DNA from 2 places in the Leuconostoc kimchii IMSNU 11154 genome. Region 2 is predicted to be linked to the other one. Evidence: riboswitches for the same ligand, from Rfam matches in the RefSeq annotation. Region 2 holds a riboswitch; the other holds the start of a gene.
What was found. Region 2 has a riboswitch for FMN ahead of LKI_RS11145 (deaminase). Riboswitches for the same ligand answer to the same signal wherever they lie in the genome.
Positions count from the first base shown of each region.

Region 1: another riboswitch for FMN. It lies ahead of LKI_RS09905 (ECF transporter S component); the one in region 2 lies ahead of LKI_RS11145 (deaminase).

Region 1 is NC_014136.1:1,864,401-1,872,996, forward strand. Features, by position in the region: gene rpsU (30S ribosomal protein S21) at 1-73, shown strand, start outside; gene LKI_RS09870 (GatB/YqeY domain-containing protein) at 156-602, shown strand; gene LKI_RS09875 (CvfB family protein) at 695-1,561, shown strand; gene xerD (site-specific tyrosine recombinase XerD) at 1,561-2,457, shown strand; gene LKI_RS09885 (hypothetical protein) at 2,497-2,865, shown strand; gene LKI_RS09890 (segregation and condensation protein A) at 2,832-3,608, shown strand; gene scpB (SMC-Scp complex subunit ScpB) at 3,601-4,203, shown strand; gene LKI_RS09900 (pseudouridine synthase) at 4,196-4,945, shown strand; FMN riboswitch at 4,992-5,127, shown strand; gene LKI_RS09905 (ECF transporter S component) at 5,194-5,781, shown strand; gene LKI_RS09910 (hypothetical protein) at 5,858-6,415, shown strand; gene cmk ((d)CMP kinase) at 6,429-7,106, shown strand; gene rpsA (30S ribosomal protein S1) at 7,202-8,389, shown strand; gene der (ribosome biogenesis GTPase Der) at 8,493-8,596, shown strand, end outside.
Region 2 is NC_014136.1:1,968,327-1,976,922, reverse strand. Features, by position in the region: gene LKI_RS10475 (malolactic enzyme) at 1-420, opposite strand, end outside; gene LKI_RS10470 (LysR family transcriptional regulator) at 562-1,461, shown strand; gene ribH (6,7-dimethyl-8-ribityllumazine synthase) at 1,590-2,063, opposite strand; gene ribB (3,4-dihydroxy-2-butanone-4-phosphate synthase) at 2,083-3,273, opposite strand; gene LKI_RS10455 (riboflavin synthase) at 3,275-3,865, opposite strand; gene ribD (bifunctional diaminohydroxyphosphoribosylaminopyrimidine deaminase/5-amino-6-(5-phosphoribosylamino)uracil reductase RibD) at 3,878-4,684, opposite strand; gene LKI_RS11145 (deaminase) at 4,647-4,895, opposite strand; FMN riboswitch at 5,012-5,161, opposite strand; gene LKI_RS10445 (alpha-glucosidase) at 5,353-7,056, shown strand; gene LKI_RS10440 (glycoside-pentoside-hexuronide (GPH):cation symporter) at 7,077-8,492, shown strand; gene LKI_RS10435 (hypothetical protein) at 8,518-8,596, shown strand, end outside.

The DNA.
Region 1 (8,596 bases), 100 kb from region 2:
TGTTAAGCCTTCAGTTGCTCGTAAATTGAAGTCTGAAGCAGCACAAAAGCGTAACAAAAAGAAGGGCCGTTAATTGGTTCTAAAACGTCACTTTGGTGGCGTTTTTCTTTTGTGGTAAAATTAAGGTAACAATCTAATTAAGAAAGAAGAAAAAAATGTCATTACTCGAAACATTGAACACTGATATGAAACAAGCTATGAAGGATAAGAATAAGGATGCCTTATCAGTTATCCGTATGGTAAAATCTACAGTCATGAACGAACAAATTAGTTTGGGACATGACTTAACGCCGGAAGAAGAACTCACGGTTCTCTCACGTGAAGTTAAGCAACGTCATGAATCACTGTCAGAATTTGAAAAAGGTGACAGGCCAGACCTAGCCCAAGGTATCCGTTCTGAATTGGACACGCTTGCAAAATATTTGCCAAAACAATTGTCTGAAATAGAAGTTGAAGCAATTGTTAATGAAGCAGTCACTACAACAGGCGCAACAACACCAAAGGATATGGGAAAAGTTATGGGCATTGTAACACCTCAGGTGAAAGGTAAGGCGGACGGCAAGCTAGTAGCTAACCTTGTCAAGGCAGCGTTAAATAAATGATGGTACTCTGTTCTTCTATAACAAATTAGTTAATTCATGGTAGAATAGGATATTAAAGAAAACACGTGAAGTTGCGTGTCAGAGGAAAATTGATGACGAATCCAACAGTTGGAACAATTATTAAAGCAAATGTAACAGATGAAAATGATAAATATTTTTTCGCACAAGTCGATGGTCATACCTATGAAATCGATAAATCCGAACTTGAGAAGCCTCTAAAAGTTGGTGGCTTTGTCACGGGGTTTGCCTATGAAAATGAAAATCATAAATTTCAAATAACAAAGCAAGTACCAACCTCACAAAAAGATGTTTATGGTTGGGGAAGTGTTGTGGCTAACCGTCATGATTTAGGTGTTTTTGTGTCGATTGGGTTACCCAACAAAGATCTTGTTGTATCTTTGGACGATTTACCAACAATTACAACTTTGTGGCCGCAAAAAGGTGACAAGTTAATGTTGGCTATGAAAGAAGATAATAAAGGACGACTTTGGGGTGCTATTGCGCAACAAAATATTATTGATGCCGTATCTCGACGTGCACCACAAGAAATGAAATCCAAAACAGTTAAAGCAACGGTTTATCGCAATAAAATTGCTGGGACACTTGTTGTGACTGATGAATATTATCTTGGCTTCATTCATCCTTCGCAACGCGATGATGAGCCGCGTTTAGGGCAAGTAGTTGATGCTCGCGTTATTGGTGTGCGTGAGGATGGCTCGCTGAATCTATCTTTGAAGCCTTTAGCATATAAAACAATGGATGAAGATGCGCAGTTCTTGCTTTTACAGCTACAACGGCATGATGATCATTTCCTACCTTTTAATGACAAAAGTGCGCCAGAAGCCATTAAACGTCAGTTTGGTTTTAGTAAGAGTCAATTTAAACGAGCACTAGGCCATTTGTATAAAGACCGCGTCATTGAACAAATTGATGACGGGATTAAACTCATTGAAAAATAATGACACAAGAAATAGATAACGCCATTGCAGATTATTTACATTATATTCGCATTGAGCGTGGCTTATCGGACAACACAATTAAGAGTTATCAGCAAGATTTAAAGCAATTTAGCGTCTATATGACGGCTGAAAACCTAAATTTGAATGCGGTTGATCATGTTGTTATATTAACATGGTTAAATCAGTTACGTGAGTTAAATAAATCAAATAATTCAGTGATTCGCATGGTAACATCATTGCGTAAATTTTTTGGTTACTTGTTACAAGAAAACGTTATACGGCATAACCCAATGAGTGATGTAAAACCACCTAAAAAGGCAGAACATTTACCAGCAGTATTGAGCGTTGCAGAAATTGATGCATTGTTGCAAGTGCCGACTGAAAAAACTGCGTTAGGGTTACGGAATAGAGCACTTATCGAAGTGATGTACGCTACTGGACTACGTGTAAGCGAGCTGGTCAATTTAAAAATGAGCGACTTGCACTTGCAACTCGGCTTAATTCAAACGATTGGGAAAGGTGATAAGGAGCGAATTATCCCAATTGGTGAGATTGCTACTGAGTGGTTAGAACGCTATTTTTCTCACAGCCGGTTAACGCTATTAAAAGACAAGGTGTCACCGTTTGTTTTTTTAAATGATCGTGGAACACAATTGAGTCGTCAAGGTGTTTGGAAAATCATTAAAAATTTAGTATCAGCTGCTGGTATCGATAAAGACGTGTCGCCACATACATTGAGGCATTCTTTTGCGACGCATATTTTAGAAAATGGTGCAGATTTGCGAATCGTGCAAGAACTATTGGGTCATGCTGATATTTCAACAACACAGATTTACACACACATCTCAAAGAAAAGATTAAGCGAAGTATATGATGCTTTTCATCCGCGAGCGTAAACTGATTTTAGCCTAAATAATTCCAATTCAGGAGAAAAAATGTTAGCACAAGCTAGAAATGATAATCAGAAGACGGTTATGGGGATTCTATCGTTGTTACCAGGACTGCGTGAACTATCCCATTTGAATGCAGAAATTGCTTGGTATAATGGGAATGACGCACGTTGTTTATATGTGTGGCAGGATGGTGCGCAACTACAGGGTGTTCTAGGCGTTGAGTTCTTGTCTGAAGACATTGTGCTGATTCGTCATGTGGCGTTGACGCCAGAATCGCGTACGGCTACCAATTATTTTGCTATGTTGTCAGAATTCCAGAATCAAAACCAAACAGCATTCATCATGGGGACATTAGACAATCAAAAATTGATTAATAAATGGAGAAAGTCGACATCGCAACCAATAGTTTAACAATTAAATTAAGCGAATTTGAAGGACCACTAGATTTATTATTGCATTTGATTAAAAAATCAGAAATGGATATTTTTGATCTACCTATTGCAACGATCACAGAACAATATTTACTATTTATTCGTGAACAACAGAATATGCAGTTAGATGTTGCAAGTGAATACTTGGTTATGGCAGCTACTTTGGTTCAAATCAAATCAGCTGACTTATTGCCCCAAGAGACATTTGATGACGATTTTATTGATGATGATTTTTTTGACCCACGTGAAGAATTAATGTTGCAATTATTGACATATAAGCAATTTCAAGTCGCGAGTAGCGAACTACGTGAACGTGAAATGCAACATCAGCAATCATTTTCTAGATTGCCAATGCTGGCGCCAACAGATATGGTCTCTGAAACAAAATTATCACCAGGTTTAGGATTAATTGATTTACAGACAGCGTTTGCACATTTATTAAGTAAAAAAAAGCAACAACGCCCAATAAGTCGACGGGTCGTTCGTGAGAAATATACGTTGACGCAGGCCATTAATAACATTAAGCGACATTTTGCGTGCCATCAAGTGGGTGATGAAATTCGTTTTGAGTCATTGTTTGATGAAGTTTACGAACGTGAGCCGCTGGTGATGACTTTTTTAGCAATACTTGAGATGGCTAAGGAAGATAAAGTGTTACTGTATCAGACAGATAAACGCGCAGAAATATTTTTAAAAATTGAAAAGTTGGACGAAAATGAATAATCTTGCTCAAATAGAAGCCGTATTATTTGTGGCTGGTGATGAAGGCATCACAATTAAAGACATTTGTAGCATTACAAAGTTTGATAAGCCTGCTGTAATCACGCTGATTGATGATTTAGCTGCACATTATGATAGTGATGTGACCAGTGCTTTAGAAATTAGGGAAAGCGATGGGGCTTATCGTTTGGTCACAAAGTCAGGGCTTGGTGCTGTAGTAAAAGGTTATTTTGATGCACCTATTAACACAACTTTGTCACAAGCACAATTAGAGACGTTGGTTATTGTTGCTTACAAACAACCTATTACACGTGTTGAAATTGATCAAATTCGTGGTGTACAGTCATCAGGGACTTTGCAAAAATTAGCGTTGCGACAATTAATTATCGATACGGGCCGCAAGGATGACCCCGGTAGGCCTATTATGTATGGTACAACAGCAGAATTTTTAGATTATTTTGGTTTGAAACAATTATCAGATTTACCACCACTACCGGATTTTGATACATTAGAAATTGACGATGAGGGTGGTGAGTTATTCACTAGTGCGTTTGAAACGCGTCTAGCAGAAACGGAAGAAGAGAGCAAACATGTCTGAAGAAGCACAACGTGTACAAAAAGTGATTGCCCAAGCCGGGTTAGCTTCCCGGCGTGGCGCAGAAGAGCTGATTATTAAAGGTCGAGTTCAAGTGAACGGTCAAACAATTACGGCGCTTGGTGTGAAAGTCGAACCAACTGATACCGTGACGGTGGATAGTATACCTCTCGAGGGACGTGAAAAATTGGTTTACTATTTATTAAATAAACCACGTGGTGTGGTAACAACTAACAATGATGAAAAAGGCAGGAGAACTGTTTTAGATATTTTATCAGACGTTAATGAGCGTGTTTATCCGATTGGACGTTTAGATTACGATACAACTGGCGTTTTGTTATTAACAAATGACGGGGTAATAGCTAATCAATTGATGCATCCGAAGTCACGAGTAGATAAAGTGTACATTGCTAAGGTGGCTGGTATTGCAACAGATGATAAGTTGGCGCCGTTGAAGCATGGAGTTGTCATTAAGGGGCGTAAAACAGCACCGGCACGAGTGACAATAGAACGTATCGATAAAGATAAAAAAACTAGTATGGTCCGTGTTATTCTTCATGAAGGTCGAAATCATCAGGTTAAAAATATGTTACAAAAGGTTGGATTACCTGTTGAAAAATTGACACGAGAGCAATATGCTTTTTTTGATTTAACTGGTCTGCAGTCTGGTGAATATCGTAAATTAACAAGCCCTGAAATTAAGCGTTTAAAGGCGGAAGATTACAAAAATTACCGTAGGAAATAAAACGTTGCTCGTAGGCTGTTTATTTGTTAAAATAGCGTTAAGTGAATAAAAACTTCAGGGTAAGGTGTAATTCCTAACCGGCGGTGAGACATGTACGACATGATAAGCCCGCGACCTGTGCAAGCAGCTGATCTGGTCAAAATCCAGAGCCGACCGTAAAGTCGGGTATAAAGAAGTTAAAAAAGAAAGTTAAAGCTGCCTTTTTGTGATACCCTGACAAATTGTGCAGTTTTTTTGAGGCGAAAATTATGTCTATTTCATCAACAACACGAACACAACGGTTAACCTTAATTGCGATTCTTAGTGCAATTTCATTTGGCTTAATGTTATTTCCACAGATACCATTAATTCCAGGCGCCGATTTTTTGAAACTTGATTTTTCAATTGTGCCAATTCTTATTGCTGGTTATTGGCTTAATACATCCGCGGCAATGTGGACAATTGTTCTGCGAACGATACTAAAGCTGATTTTGGCAAACGAGGGTGTTAATACATATCTCGGGTTACCAGTTAATATTGTAGCGGTTGTTGTTTTTGCGGTCATTATGTTTTGGATTATGCCACAATTTAAAACTAAAAATATCATTAAAAGTGTGTTAGCAGTCATGTTAGCAACTCTGGGATTGACTGCTGCTGCGGTGATTATGAATTGGTTTGTGGCGGTGCCACTATATGCAAACTTTGCCCATTTTGACATTGGGAAAGTAATTGGTTTAAAGCAATATTTTATTGCTATGGTCCTACCTTTTAACTTAATACAAGGTGTGACCTGGGGCGTTGTTAGTTTGAGTATCTTATCTATTTTGAAACCGTTACAAAATAATTTAAATTCTTAATCAAACATTATACACAATGGCGAGTTCTATGTGGTAAAATTTTAAGTGAATATACTACAATGGAGGTCGTTTTATAATGAACGATTATGACCCAAATAACATGAGCCGATCTTCTCGGCAAAAAAAACAAAAACTAGAACCAAAATTTGCTCGAAAATCCGATAATAACACAACTGGACATAGAGGGTTACGCATATTTTTGAGCATCTTAGCGCTAGTTATTCTATCAAGTGTGCCGATTTATGGCTTTTGGGCGAATCAAAAGGAACCTGAACAGCAAGCTGCTAAGCCAGTTAGTTCTAAAAAAGCATCAACTTCGGATGAAAAGTCAGTTTCTTCAGAAACGTCAAACACCTCATCTGATGATGTGTCAACAAGTTCGGAAACTGAACCTGAAAGTCAATCAAGTGAGACGCCTAGTTCTGAAATCAGTTCAAGCGTTTCTTCAAGTGAAACAACAAGTAGCCAAAGTTCATCAAGTGCAACACAAACGGCTGTCCTTGGTGCTAGTCAGACGCTGTATAATTTTGCTGTAACCCATGGTATGACGACAGAACAAGTTGTTGCTTTGAACCCTGGATTGACAGTTGATAACTATACACAATATGCCGGTAGAGATTTGAATACGCAATAAGTAGAGGATAATTATGTTAAAGAATTTCCAAGTGGCAATTGATGGTCCGGCATCAGCAGGCAAATCAACAATTGCTAAAATATTAGCATCTCATCTAAAATATGTTTATGTTGATACGGGCGCCATGTATCGTACAGTGACGTTAGCGGCTAAAAAATCTGGTGTCGCTTATTCTGATGAATCTGGCATTGTTAACTTATTATCACAAATAGACATTAGATTTGAACCTGGTATACCAACCCAACGTGTTTACCTTAATAACCAAGAAGTCACTGAAGACATTCGTTCAACAGAAGTAACAAATAATGTTTCCCAAGTTGCTTCGTATGCAGCAGTACGCCAAAATTTGGTCGAAAGACAACGGCAGATTGCTAATAGCAGTGATATTATTATGGATGGTCGTGATATTGGTACAACAGTTTTACCGCATGCTCAAGTAAAAATTTTTTTAATTGCTAGTGTTGAAGAACGAGCCAATAGACGGTATAAGGAAAATGTTGCCAAAGGCATGACAGTTGACCTAGTATCGTTAAAAAAGGATATCGAGGCGAGAGATTATAAAGATTCCCATCGCGAAATTAGTCCATTAACACAGGCTAAGGATGCTGTTTTAGTTGACACAACCGGACTAAGTATTGATGATGTTGTGTCGAAAATCACAAAAATTATTCAAAATAAACAGAAACAATAACTTACAGTGTGAAAACGCTGTTTTTTACTATACAAGAACAAAATATTCTGGTAAACTATATTCATAGTGTAAATTGTAGGAGGACGTTAGACGTCATGAGTGAAACAAACAACGAGTTCTTAGCAGCTCTCGAAAGCGCAGCAGATCAAATTAAGGTGGGAGATGTTATTACAGGTGAGCTTTTGGCCATTGATAACGATAACCAAGCAGTTGTTGGTTTGCCTACCGGTGAAGAAGGAGTTGTGCCAGCACGTGAGTACTCAGACGATCGTAACATCAACCTGGCAGACGAATTGAAGATTGGTGACAGCATTGAAGCTGTTGTTATTTCGAATGTAACAAGTGATAAAGAGGGTGTGTCATACCTTTTGTCAAAGAAGCGTTTAGACGCTCGTAAAGCATGGGAAAATCTTAGCTTCGGCGAAGGTGATACAGTTGATGCAAAAGTTATCAACGCTGTTCGCGGTGGTTTGATTGTTGATGTTAATGGTGTTCGCGGCTTCGTACCTGCTTCAATGGTTGCAGAACGTTTCGTATCTGACTTGAACCAATTCAAGAATAAGGATATTAAGGCACAAGTTATCGAAATTGACCCTGCTAATGCACGTTTGATTTTGTCACGTAAGGCTGTAGCAGCACAGGAACGTGCTGCTCAACTTGCCGAAGTATTTAGCAAATTAACAGTTGGCGAAGTCGTTGAAGGTACTGTAGCACGTTTGACAGACTTTGGTGCTTTTGTTGATTTGGGTGGTGTTGATGGCTTGGTCCATGTATCAGAAATTTCACATGACCGTGTTAAAAACCCAGCCGATGTTTTGACAAAGGGTGATAAGGTTAATGTTAAGATTTTAGCCTTAGATACTGAAAAGGGTCGTATCTCACTATCAATCAAAGCAACACAACGCGGACCTTGGGATGAAGCTGCAGATCAAATTGCTGCAGGCGATGTTCTTGAAGGAACCGTTAAACGTGTAAAAGACTTTGGTGCTTTTGTTGAAATTTTACCTGGTATTGAAGGTCTTGTTCACGTATCACAAATTTCAAATAAGCGTATTGAAAATCCTTCAGAAGTATTAAAGTCTGGCGATAAAGTACAAGTTAAAGTCTTGGATATCAAGCCAGCTGAAGAGCGTATTTCATTATCAATGAAGGCTTTGGAAGAAAAGCCTGAACGTGAAGATCGTCGTAAAGATGGATCAGCCTCACGTGCAGATATCGCTGCTTATAAGCAAAATGATGATTCTGGTGCAACATTGGGCGATATTTTTGGTGATAAGTTGTAAAATTAACACGTAGAAGAGCTGGTTAGCCAGTTCTTTTATTTTGGAAGAAAAATTGAGTGGGCGTTAGTAGTGGCTCACGGTAAGAAAAGAAAGGGGTGCTATTATGTCAGCACCAATAGTAGCAATTGTTGGACGCCCAAATGTTGGAAAGTCTACGATATTTAATCGCATGGCTGGAGAACGTATTGCAATCGTTGAAGATCAACC
Region 2 (8,596 bases):
CACTAACTTAATATCTCTACCATCAGCAGTATTTTTCAAAGTATTTTCAATATTTTCTGGATGATCGATTGACAAAAATGCTGCATTTTGCGGATTAGTGTAAATTTCATTATATTGTTCAATAGACTCTGCAACAACAGGATCATAAACAATTGGCATGAATTCTGAAACATGCTGATCCATTAAATGATAGAACAATGTAACATTCTCATTAAATAAGTTCATAAGAAATATTCTTTTTTCAAGTAAAGGACTTTTCGCCTGAAATTGTTTGTAAGCTTGATCCGCTTGTTCTTCAATCGTTTGCACTTGACTTGGCAATGTACCAGTTAAACCAAATTGTTCACGTTCGGCTGTAGAAAAAGCCGTGCCCTTATTTAAAAATGGATTACGCAAAATGTTATATCCTGTTGTAGTCATGTTATTTCCTCCAAGAAATTTATATTTTAATTGACAACATATTTGACTATACGCGGTCATTTGTTTTATAGTCAAACTAGGCATTTACTATAAATTTATTTTATATACATCATGATTAACATTGATATTAAGGGGTTTTTAATGAAGACAGAAGATTTTACATACTTTAATGAATTATATACGAAAAAAAGTTTTACCAAAGTAGCTCAAACTTTTGGCGTTAGCCAACCATCAATTAGTACAGCATTAAAACGATTGGAAACGTATTTTAAAAGCAAGCTAGTTATCAGGGGAAATTCACAAACTGAACTAAAATTTACGCCCGCAGGTGAACAATTATATAAGCATACCAGCTCCATTACGACGGAATTAGATAATGCTTTACACGAATTGAATCACTTGAAATCACATATTACAACAATTGGTTTACCACCAATGTTAAAAAGTGCATATTTTGCAAAGATTGCAGTAGCTAGTAAAGAATTTGACAAACGTTTTAATATTAAAAATATGCACATTTATGAAGCTGGATCTAATGTGTTGAAAAAGTCTTTGATAGATGGCGAGGTTGACATTGCATTATTAGGGTCACTAAATAGTGACGTCACCGATGAATTACTGCAGGAACCCTTTGTACAAGCTAATTTTAAAATTTACGTTTCGAATAAAAATCCCCTTTCAAAAAGGAAAAGTCTATCCTTTGCTGATCTAAAATCAGAACACTTTGTCGCGTTAGATTCGAGCTTTATTCATAATCAAGCAATAGCTTATTTTGCCAGTGCAGGAAACATCAGGCCAAAATTTTTTATGAAAACTTCAGATATCAATTTTTTGATGAATATGGTTTCAGAAAATTTAGGTATTGCCTTGTTGGCTGACATCGTTAAGCCGACAACAGCAGACATCGTTACCTTACCATTAACAAACGAGAATCAGCCTACATTCATAGGTAGTATTGCATTTAGAAAAAATCACATTCTAACCTCCGAAGAGAAGATGTTGATTACTATTCTCTCTCAATATTCACGTACCAAAGAATGAAATGATGGTTAACTGGATAAACAATATTTGTTGAATCATTTAAAAATCATAATCAATCACTATCCCCTCTAAAACAAACGACAAATGATAGATCAATCTACCATTTGCCGTTTGTTTTACTATCTAATTTATTCTTCAGAATCGATTTGGTCATATACTGACAACAATTCCAACAAACTAATCGCTACTTCTGATCCTTTGTTACCAGCTTTAGCGCCTGATCGATGTTGTGCCTGTTCCAAAGTATCAGTTGTTAGTACACCAAAAACAATTGGGACATTTGAATTTAAGCCAACTTGGGCAATACCATTTGAAGCACCGTTGATAACAAGGTCATAGTGATCCGTATCCCCTTTAATTACTGCACCTAACGTCACAATGCCATCATACTGATTTGTTTGAACCAATTTATTTGCTGCTAAGGGTATCTCCAGTGCGCCTGGCACCCAGATAATGTCAATCGATTCTGATGCAACACCATGCATTTCTAACGCTTCCTCTGCGCCTTTGATCAATTGCTCAACGATCAATGTATTGAAACGACTAGCCACAATGGCGATACGACGCGTTTCGTGATGTACCAACTTACCTTTATATATCATTAATTTTTTCTCCTAAACATCACAACATGTGATTGAATTTTTCTTTTTTAGTGGTCATATAATCTTTATTGATGGTATTAATACCTGTAATTAAAGGGACGTGTGCAACAACTTCAATACCGTAATCAATCAACGATTGCATTTTATTGGGGTTATTGGTCAGTAGTTTGATTCGAGTTAAACCCGCTAATTTTAAAATCTCAGCTGCTTGCTTGTAGTCACGTTCATCTGGCTGATGTCCTAGAGCGACATTAGCATCAAAGGTATCATAATTATTTTCTTGTAGAATATAACTCTTAAGTTTTTCATTGATACCAATGCCACGACCTTCTTGGCGAAGATAGACCACTGCACCACCTTCATGATTAATCATATCCAGAGCTGCATCTAATTGTGGGCCACATTCACAACGTAACGATCCAAAAACTTCTCCGGTCAAACATTCTGATTGCAAACGTACCAACGGAACGTCTTTAGCAACTGTTTGACTACTAATCAATAAATCAGGCTGACCATTCTTGGTGTCATAAGCTGTTAAATTAAAATCACCATGCGCTGTCGGCAAATGAACAGTTGCTTGTTTCTGAATGGAAAACGCTTGATGCGCTTCTCGATAGGCAATCAAATCTTGTATTGATAATTGGACTAAATGATAGGTATCAGCTAACTGATTCAAAGCATCTTCGCGAGCCATGGTACCGTCTGCTGCCAAAATTTCAATAATATAAGCCACTGGTGGTACACCGGCAATCTTAGCCAAATCGACCGCGCCTTCCGTATGGCCTTGCCTTGACAAAACACCATGATCTTCAGCAACTAAAGGAAAAACATGCCCCGGCGTTTCAAAATCACTTGCCCGACTACTTAAGTTAGCGAGCTGTTTAATCGTATACGCACGTTCATAGGCCGACACACCTGTTGTGCTATCGACATGATCGACACTGACAGTAAACTTTGTTTGAAATTTTTCAGAATTGTCTGTTGTCATTTGTGCCAAATTAAGTTGTTGTGCCCGATCTTTGGTCATCGGAACGGCCAGAACGCCACGTCCTATTGACAGCGCGCGATTAATTGTTTCACCACTTGCAAATGAAGCCAAGCCAACGAGATCCCCTTCATGTTCACGATTTTGATCATCCGTTAAGATGATTAATTGCCCTTTTTTGAGCGATTCGACTGCTAAGTTTACTTTTTCAAAACTCGTTAACATACTAATCCTCCTGATTTAAGTATTTTGCTAAAATATCCGTTTCAATATTCACGCGATCAGTTACTTCAAGTGAGTCTAAGTTTGTATGTGTTAATGTATAGGGAATTAAACCAATTTGAAAAGTATCATTTACCGTTTTCACGACAGTTAAACTAACACCAGATATGGTGATGGATCCTTTGGCTACAATTTGCCGCATGACTTGATTATGTCCTACTTGAAAAGTAAGCATAACTGTTTCGTCTACCTGTTGTCTGTGAATCACTTGTGCAGTAGTGTCAACGTGTCCTAAAACAAAATGGCCATCAAAACGTTCTGATGCCAAAATTGCCTTCTCAAGATTAACACGTTGTCCGACACGATAATCTTGAACAATCGTTGTTTCAAATGTTGGCATCATAATATCAAAATCGGCATAATTTTGTTCAGATGCAATCATCGTCAGACAAACGCCGTCTACCATGATGCTAGCGCCCAATGCGCTATCACTAAAATAATTTGTTTCGGTTGAAATTCGCAACCGCATGTTTTTGTCATTGATTAACATCATATTTTCTAATTGACCAATGTTTTGTGTTATGCCAGTAAACATGCTTACACCTCCTTAATTATTGATATAACGTCTTTTCAATGCATTACCAACGCGTGTTTCTGATTCAGGCATTTGCTTGCATATCACGCCTGGTACACCGCTACCTAATGTCGCATTTGTTTCATAGATCAACATTTCTTGCCACAGATTTTCTGCTATGAATGCATTCATGAGTTTCGGACCGCCTTCAATCATGACAGATTGAATATTTTGTTGGGCCAAATGGCGCAACACACCCGCCAAACCATGAGTCATCAGATAAACGTTGTGGTTTTGATTAGCAAATGCCACATTCTCGGTATAAATAATCCAACGATTAGAAAAATCAAAATGACTGTTTTGTAACCGACCACGTCGATCAATAACAACACGCATGGGCTGCTGATGATCAATAGCAACTAATCTAACCGTCAGCTGCGGTTGATCAACGAGAAGCGTTTGACTGCCAATCATAATGGCACTTTTTGCCGCGCGTTCTTGATGAACATCAATATCAGCGCGAGCATCAGTTAATTTTGTACGTTTGTGATGACCCGCTGACACAAAACCATCTTTTGATACAACTAATTTCAATTGGACATAAGGTTTTTTTGATTGAAAATAATAGTAAAATTCTGGATTAAGACATGCACTGTGATTTGTATTTAAAACGTCCACCTCAACACCTGCCGCTTTTAACAAAGCAATTCCCTGACCATTCGTTGTCGGATTTGGATCGATACTACCAACAACGACACGTCTGAGTCCCCATGTCGACATTTCCTTGGCACATGAACCAACTTTACCAGCTGATGAACAAGGCTCTAAAGTAACATACACCGTTGCGCCAATAATTTGATTTTTTATCTTTCAAATGATTAAACGCATTAATTTCAGCATGTGCTTGACCAAATGCTTCATGGTGACCCGTCGCGATAATTTGATTATTTTGAACGATAATCGCACCAACACGCGGATTATCAAACGTTTTGTAAGTAGTTGCTTTGGCTGCTTCTTGAGCAGCTAAAGCCATACATGTTAAATCATTCATCTTTCACCTCCTGAATTGTTAGAACAAAAAACCCGATGTGTTATGAATACACATCGGGTTATGATAGTTTAGGTCAATTCAAAAAAGTTTGATACATAAAAAGCACCAAAACGATTCTAAATCTTCTCCCATCCAGACTTTAACTGTCGGTCACAGAATTTCACTGTGTCAACAAGACAGTCAACCTGCCTCGTTCACGGACTGAGGTACGTGATACACATACCATCACCGTCGGTCGGGAATTACACCCTGCCCCGAAGATTATTGTTTAACAGTTTAAATATTAACAGCAATGTACGCTCTAGTCAATAAAATTATTTTTATTATCTCGCATGATGACAGTGAACCAATGACTTAATATTTTTAATTGTAAGCGCTTGCATAAATTATTCTTTGGGTTTATACTATAGCTGAACAGATAAATGGAACGTTCCAAGTAAAGGAAAAGAGGTCTAATATGTCTAAACAAAAATGGTGGCAAAACGCTGTTGTCTATCAAGTTTATCCAAAAAGCTTTCAAGATAGCGACAACGATGGTATTGGTGATATACGCGGTATTATCAATCGACTAGATTACATTGCGCAACTTGGGGTTGATGTCATTTGGCTTAACCCAATTTACAAAACGCCAGACATTGATGGTGGCTATGATATTTCGGATTATCAAGATATTAATCCAACCTTTGGTAACATGTCAGACTTTGAAGAACTGCTTGCCAAGGCACATGCACGTCATTTAAAAGTCATGATGGATCTTGTCGTCAACCATAGTTCATTTGAACACGAGTGGTTTAAAAAAAGTTTAGCCAGCTCCGAGCCAGATAACCAGTATCGTGATTATTACATTTGGCGTGATCCTGTTGACGGACATGAACCAAATAATTGGGGATCATTTTTTTCAGGACCAGCATGGACTTATGATGAACAATCTGGTCAATACTATTTACATTTATTCGCAAAAGAACAACCAGACTTAAACTGGGAAAATCCTGATGTCAGAAACAATATTTTCGATATGATGAATTGGTGGGCTACCAAGGGTATTGATGGTTTTCGAATGGATGTGATTTCCTTAATTTCCAAACCAAAAGGTTTACCTGACGCACCATTAGTTGACGATCAAGTATACGGTGACTCGGGTTCAATGGTCGCCAATGGTCCTCATGTTCATGAGTATCTCCAAGAAATGAATCACAAAGTGTTATCCAAGCATGACTGGATTACTGTGGGTGAGACAGCTGGCGTCACTACTGAAGAGGCACAAAAATATGCTAACGTTGACGATAGTGAATTAAATATGGTTTTTCAATTTGAACATGTCAGTTTAGATGGTAATACAAATCCAGCACTTGGTAAGTGGTCTGATCGCCGTGTCACCTTACCTGAATTACGTGCGAATTTAGTCAAATGGCAGAAGAGTCTTGCAGGTAAAGCATGGAACAGTCTGTACTGGAATAATCACGATCAACCTCGTGCCGTGTCTCGATTTGGCAATGATTCGCCAGAATTCAGAGTATTGTCTGCCAAAATGCTAGCGGCTGTTCTACATTTCATGCAAGGCACCCCTTACATTTTTCAAGGTGAAGAACTAGGCATGACAAATGCGAACTATCAAACATTGTCACAATATCGTGATTTGGAAACACTAAATATTTATGAAGATGCCGTCAATAAGACACACCTTGTTGAACCAGAAACCATGTTAAATTACCTCAGAGCGCGTTCGAGAGACAATTCTCGAACCCCGATGCAATGGGATAATAGCCATAACGCAGGTTTCAGTGAACATGATCCTTGGTTGTCTGTTAATCAAAACTATACAACCATTAACGTCAAGGAAGAAATATCTGACAAGAATTCAGTTTTAAATTTTTACAAACATTTAATTGATTTACGACATACGCTACCCGTCATCACGGATGGTCAATTTGATCTCGTGATAGGTAATGAAGATGACGCTGATGTGTTTGCTTATCAGCGATACAATGAATCACAAACAGTATTAATCATTGCTAATTTCACTGATACAACACTTAATCGACATTACGATTTTCCAAATGAACACGAATTACTCATTCAAAACTACCAAGATGATCAAGGCGATACCTTACGCCCATATGAAGTCAAAGCCTATCGCTACAACACTAAAATTACACATTGATATTAAAAAAGAAGGTTAATATGATGACAAGTAATCATAATGTAGTTCAAAATCAGCAAGTTACAGGCAAACTACCATGGAATGAACGCTTTAGTTACGGTCTTAGCGATTTTGCCTGCAGCTTTACATTTAGTTTAATCGGCACTTATTTAATGTATTTTTATACCGACATTTTTGGTATAACAGCCGCAGCTGTAGGTACATTAATGTTAGTTGCACGTGTAATTGATGCGTTAGACGGCCCATTTTGGGGTATTATGATCGATCATACCCATACGAAATGGGGTCGTAGCCGGCCCTACTTGTTGTGGTTCAACGCACCATTTACAATTTTTACAATCCTGTGCTTTACAACACCTGACTTACCCATGAACTGGAAAATTGTTTGGGCGTATGTCACTTATATTGGCATCAATGTATTTTATTCTGCCGTCAATATCCCACTGACATCTATTTTACCAAGTATGACGTCCAATCCAGATGAACGTGTATTGCTATCAACAATTCGTTCTTTATTTTCAAATTTTGGTGGCACCTTAATATCCGTTATTGCCCTACCATTGGTCACCTTATTTGGTGGCAGCGATAATTCTAGAAAGGGATTTTTCTGGCTAGCCGTCATGGCAGCATTAGTATTCTTTGTTATTTATTTAATTGTTTTTGCAAATATTCGTGAACACGTCAAGACACGTAGTTCAGAAAAAGCCTTACCAATTAAAACATCACTAAAGGCACTAAAGAATAATTGGCCTTGGGTGATTGTTGTCGGATTAAATTTTATTTATTGGCTAGGTATGCAAACTAAAGGACAAGTTACCATCTATTTCTTTAAATACAATTTAGAAAGACCTGGACTTGTTTCACTAGCACTGTTCTTTAATGCTGTTGGATTAATCTCTGTCTTTATCACACCCTATGTTGTCACTAAACTCGGAAAGAAGCGAACCCTGTTAACGGGACTAGGCATTAGTATCGGTGGTCAATTAATACTTGGTTTAGGTGCTCAACTTCTGAATATTCCAATAGTTATTATCGGTACAATCGTAGGAAATTTTGGTAATGGCTTTGTCGGTGCTTTGATTGCTGTCCTATTAGCAGATGCCGTTGATTATGGTGAATGGAAAAACAATGTTCGAGCCGAAGGTATCGTCACTTCAGCATCTAGTTTTACTGCTAAGTTTGGCATGGGCTTGGGTGGCGCTATTACAGGTATGCTTTTGTCAGCTGGTCACTATGTGCCAAACAAAGTACAAAGCGCTTCTGCCCTTTTCAGTATTGAAGCTAACTATGTTTGGGTGCCTATGATTGCCTTAGTCATTTCATTTATTTTAATTCTTCTTTACCGCTTAACACCGGAACGGGAAAAGGTTATGCGTCGTGACCTCGCCTTAAAGCATAGTCGTGAGGATCAAGAAGATCTTAATGCAGCACAATAAAAAAAATCATAAAGAGGTAATCGATATGTCTGAAGAACAACTTCATATTAATCCTAATGACTTCGCTATGAAAATCATTGGTCAAACACCAAAAGACAATAAAC